Regions from separate parts of the Paenibacillus sp. FSL K6-0276 genome, predicted to be linked through region 1. Evidence: a T-box and tRNA genes for the amino acid it is inferred to sense, from the RefSeq annotation. Region 1 holds a T-box; the other holds one or more tRNA genes.
The links. A T-box is a leader RNA that pairs with one kind of tRNA and senses whether it is charged. The one in region 1 lies ahead of pheS (phenylalanine--tRNA ligase subunit alpha), so its partner is inferred to be a tRNA-Phe.
Positions count from the first base shown of each region.

Region 2: it encodes a tRNA-Phe, which carries the amino acid that the T-box ahead of pheS (phenylalanine--tRNA ligase subunit alpha) is inferred to sense. The anticodon was not compared.

Region 1 covers NZ_CP150276.1:1,732,221-1,734,687, forward strand. Annotated here, with positions in the region: gene MHH52_RS07915 (hypothetical protein) at 1-747, opposite strand, end outside; T-box leader at 1,041-1,327, shown strand; gene pheS (phenylalanine--tRNA ligase subunit alpha) at 1,388-2,422, shown strand.
Region 2 covers NZ_CP150276.1:154,555-157,021, forward strand. Annotated here, with positions in the region: rRNA gene MHH52_RS00730 (23S ribosomal RNA) at 1-922, shown strand, start outside; tRNA gene MHH52_RS00735 (tRNA-Ser) at 1,005-1,096, shown strand; tRNA gene MHH52_RS00740 (tRNA-Met) at 1,127-1,203, shown strand; tRNA gene MHH52_RS00745 (tRNA-Val) at 1,212-1,287, shown strand; tRNA gene MHH52_RS00750 (tRNA-Thr) at 1,320-1,395, shown strand; tRNA gene MHH52_RS00755 (tRNA-Asp) at 1,410-1,487, shown strand; tRNA gene MHH52_RS00760 (tRNA-Phe) at 1,554-1,626, shown strand; tRNA gene MHH52_RS00765 (tRNA-Tyr) at 1,636-1,721, shown strand; tRNA gene MHH52_RS00770 (tRNA-Lys) at 1,727-1,799, shown strand; gene MHH52_RS00775 (helix-turn-helix domain-containing protein) at 1,940-2,467, shown strand, end outside.

The DNA.
Region 1 (2,467 bases):
ATCGAGCGTCAGTTCAAATACAGATCCTCCTGCGGATGCGAGGTATCCCTTAAGTTCAGTATCACTGAGCACTTTGCTTCCTTGATTGGTTAAGCTCACACCTACTTTGGCATATACCTTACCGTTATATTTGTAAATTTGTAGACTTTCCGTTTTGGTTATAACAGGGAGGTTATTTAGGGTGATCTTTTTACTCTGCCCTCTAGCGACGGCTTGTGAAAAAGCTGCTGGAAGTGTGAAGGTCCCCAACCTCTTTTGATAATTGCTGGTACTACTGAAATCCCAACCGAATAATGAAATCGTAACCCCATTTAAAGATGTGGATTTACCGACGTTTACGTAATAGGTTACAGACTGACTGCTTTTGGAGGCTATGGATTTGATGGTTGCACTGCTAGTTACTGGGCTTCCTTGGATAACCGTTCCTCCGGTAGTAGTTACCTTAGAGAGATAGTCCACAAGATTGATACTGCTATCGCTCCCATTGTAATAGCTGAGTGTGTATGTAAGAAAATTGCCGCTATCCTGAGTCAAAAAGCCAACATCGCTCAGCTTCACGCTAAAGCTACTCTTCAAAGCTATAGAGCCGAGTTTATCCAGAGTGGATACGGTGGTGGTTGTGGCTGTTTTGGCAGATGAAGTAGTCGTTGATGCCGCGTATGCTCCGTACGCTCCGTACGCTGTAGCTTGACTCAGAACTGCTGCGCTAAGCATGATCACAGCTGCTTTTGTTCTTCGTGCGTGCATGTAATTCCCTCCCTATATAAAGTCCTAGTTCTATGAAGGTTTTATGATTGAGTACAACCGTGCCCTCTTAGTAATGGAAATTATCAAGTTCCGCTGAACGTTAGCTGAAAAAAAGTCCACAAAACGGCTCTGAACCTCAAAGCCAGCTTAAAGCGAGATAAAAATCACCCTAACCGTCCTTATAAGGACGCCGAAGGCGTTTATGCTTGAGCTTGTCAAAACGACAGATTTTGCATATAATAAATAGACATATCTCTTGCATAAAAGAGATACCTGACAATTAGATTGAATTGTGAAATGCAGTGATGGAGAAGAGTACACAGTGCCTGACTTACAGGGAGGAGACGCCGGTGATTGAGAGCGTTTCTAAGAAACAGAGCTGTCGAAGTTCACTCCGGAGCAGTTCCTTGAATTCCTTAAGATTGCCTTGTAAGGATGAGTAGGGGAAACCGGTCGCAGACCGTTATTTCTGTGTAAAGTGAGATAGGTATCTGTCCAGCCAAAAGAGGGAATGAAGCTCTTAAGGGGAACAGATCAGCTTATCTAACAAGGGTGGTACCACGGTCTTTTCGTCCCTTACCGGGAGGAAAGGCCTTTTTTTGTTGAACTAGACAATGATTGAAGGGGGCTGTACACGGCCATGAAAGAGAAGTTGGAAGCATTGAAGGTTGAGGCGCTGGCTAAGTTGCAGGAGGTTATGGATCCACAGGTTCTGAATGACCTAAGAGTGAAATATCTCGGTAAAAAAGGCGAGCTTACAGAAGTTCTACGTGGTATGGGAGGACTTAGTGCTGAGGAGCGTCCGGTTATCGGGCAAGTAGCGAATCAGGTGCGTAGTGCCATTGAGGAGATTATTGGAGCGAAGCAAGAGGCTTTTCAACAGCAAGAGACTCAGCAACGTCTGCAGGCTGAAAAAGTAGACGTAACCCTACCAGGTCGCCGCATGCAGCAAGGGGGCATTCACCCGCTTAGCAGAGTGGTTCAGGAAATCGAGGATATTTTCATTGGTATGGGCTACCGTGTAGCTGAAGGTCCGGAAGTGGAGACCGATTATTATAACTTTGAAGCACTAAATCTGCCTAAAAATCACCCGGCACGCGATATGCAAGATTCTTTCTATTTGACAGATGACCTGCTTATGCGCACTCAAACGTCTCCTGTACAGATTCGTACTATGCAGGCTATGCACGGCGAAGTTCCAGTTAAAATCATTTGCCCGGGGAAAGTATTCCGCCGCGATGATGACGATGCAACGCATTCCTTCCAGTTCCATCAAATCGAAGGTTTGGTTATCGGAAGCAACATTCGGATGAGTGATCTGAAAGGAACCTTGCAGCAATTCGTGCAAGAGATGTTTGGCCCGAATACAGGCATTCGTCTTCGTCCGAGCTTCTTCCCCTTCACCGAGCCAAGCGTTGAAGTTGACGTAAGCTGCTTCAAATGTGGCGGCGATGGCTGCAGACTATGTAAGCAAAGCGGATGGTTAGAAATCCTTGGCGCGGGCATGGTGCATCCAAATGTTCTGAAAATGGGTGGCTATGATCCTGCTAAGTATAGCGGCTTCGCATTCGGAATGGGTGTTGAGCGGATTGCTATGCTTAAATATGGCATCGATGACATCCGTCATTTCTATAACAACGATATGAGTTTTGTAAAGCAGTTCAAGGGCGTTTAGATTTTTGGTGGGCGAGCTGGATTACGGGTTAGGAGTAAGTAGCAA
Region 2 (2,467 bases), 1.6 Mb from region 1:
ATGGCGTAACGACTTGGGCGCTGTCTCAACGAGAGATCCGGTGAAATTTTAATACCTGTGAAGATGCAGGTTACCCGCGACAAGACGGAAAGACCCCATGGAGCTTTACTGCAGCTTGATATTGAATTTGGGTACGATCTGTACAGGATAGGTGGGAGCCGTAGAAATCGGAGCGCAAGCTTCGGTGGAGGCGCCGTTGGGATACCACCCTGATCGTATCTAGGTTCTAACCTAGTACCCTTACCGGGTACGGGGACCGTGTCAGGCGGGCAGTTTGACTGGGGCGGTCGCCTCCTAAAGAGTAACGGAGGCGTTCCAAGGTTCCCTCAGAATGGTTGGAAATCATTCGAAGAGTGCAAAGGCATAAGGGAGCTTGACTGCGAGACCTACAAGTCGAGCAGGGACGAAAGTCGGACTTAGTGATCCGGTGGTACCGCATGGAAGGGCCATCGCTCAACGGATAAAAGCTACCCTGGGGATAACAGGCTTATCTCCCCCAAGAGTCCACATCGACGGGGAGGTTTGGCACCTCGATGTCGGCTCATCGCATCCTGGGGCTGAAGTAGGTCCCAAGGGTTGGGCTGTTCGCCCATTAAAGCGGTACGCGAGCTGGGTTCAGAACGTCGTGAGACAGTTCGGTCCCTATCTGTCGTGGGCGCAGGAAATTTGAGAGGAGCTGTCCTTAGTACGAGAGGACCGGGATGGACGTACCGCTGGTGCACCAGTTGTTTCGCCAGAAGCATGGCTGGGTAGCTACGTACGGACGGGATAAGCGCTGAAAGCATCTAAGCGTGAAGCCCCCCTCAAGATGAGATTTCCCAATTAGTAAGACCCCTTGAAGACGACGAGGTAGATAGGTTGGAGGTGGAAGTGCAGTAATGCATGGAGCTGACCAATACTAATCGGTCGAGGGCTTATCCTATACTTAAAACGCAAATTCAATTCGGATTCAGTTTTCAGGGAGTCAAATTCCTGTTTGGATTGCTGTGGTACTGATATCGTTTGGAGAGATACCCAAGTGGCTATAAGGGGACCCTCTGCTAAGGGGTTAGACTGCGTAAGCGGTGCGTGGGTTCGAATCCCACTCTCTCCGCCATTTTCAATCCATAGCATTACTAATTATTGTGGCGGTGTAGCTCAGCTGGCTAGAGCGTACGGTTCATACCCGTGAGGTCGGGGGTTCGATCCCCTTCGCCGCTACCATAATACCTGGAGGCTTAGCTCAGCTGGGAGAGCATCTGCCTTACAAGCAGAGGGTCGGGGGTTCGATCCCCTCAGCCTCCACCATTTTCATCTCTTTAAGATTTATTTCACACCGTGCCGGTGTAGCTCAACTGGTAGAGCAACTGACTTGTAATCAGTAGGTTGGGGGTTCAAGTCCTCTCGCCGGCACCATTTTTTATCAATGCGGAACCGTGGTGTAGTTGGCCTAACATGCCTGCCTGTCACGCAGGAGATCGCGAGTTCGAATCTCGTCGGTTCCGCCATTTTTTTCCACAAGATTAGAGTGGGAAGTTTAAGACTACCACTTTATTTTTATGTCAATTTAATATGGCTCGATAGCTCAGTCGGTAGAGCAGAGGACTGAAAATCCTCGTGTCGGCGGTTCGAATCCGTCTCGAGCCACTTTTCCCTGGGGGATTAGCGAAGTGGCCAAACGCATCAGACTGTAAATCTGCTCACGTACGTGTTCGGTGGTTCGAATCCATCATCCCCCACCATTTATGAGCCATTAGCTCAGTTGGTAGAGCACCTGACTTTTAATCAGGGTGTCGAAGGTTCGAGTCCTTCATGGCTCATCCCAAACAGAAAGTCATCACCTTATGGTGGTGGCTTTTTTTGTGTTTTATGGTTGTATTATAGTAGCGCGCTACTGTAGCGATTAACATAATATAAGAGAATATGCTAAAATAGGCGAAAAGAGCAAAAGTGGTGGAGCATGGTGACTATGGATAGTGAGACATTGCGGAAAAAATTAGAGCAGCTCACCGGAAAGAGAACCGGAATCAAGCAGTTAGGGAGGCAGCATTCAGCTTCTCTTTTTAGCATGGGATTAGAAGTACAGGATCAGCTGGTAATCCATGAGGGTCATCTCTGGGCACCTTTGTATGAGAATGATGGACGTGTAACCGCTGTTTGGGTGGAAATGGAGGGGCTTACCTCTCTGGAAGTACAACTGGTCAATTATGCAGTTCGAAATTTTGCTATTGCACTTAAAGCTACAGGGCTTAGAGAAGAAGGTGAAGTGGAGGCACGGCAGCTTGGGGCCTGGTTGAACACGGAGCTAGAGAAAGAAAAAAATGACTCTGAGATTCCCGATGAGATGACCCTAAAGGGACGTCTGTTCGGAGACATGATTCCATTCCTCCTTAGTAGTGAGATTGCACATAGTCCGCAGATCTCTTATCGTTCACTGATGAAATTGCTGCGTAGCTATTTTGAGAACGAAATCCTGCTTATTCCGCTT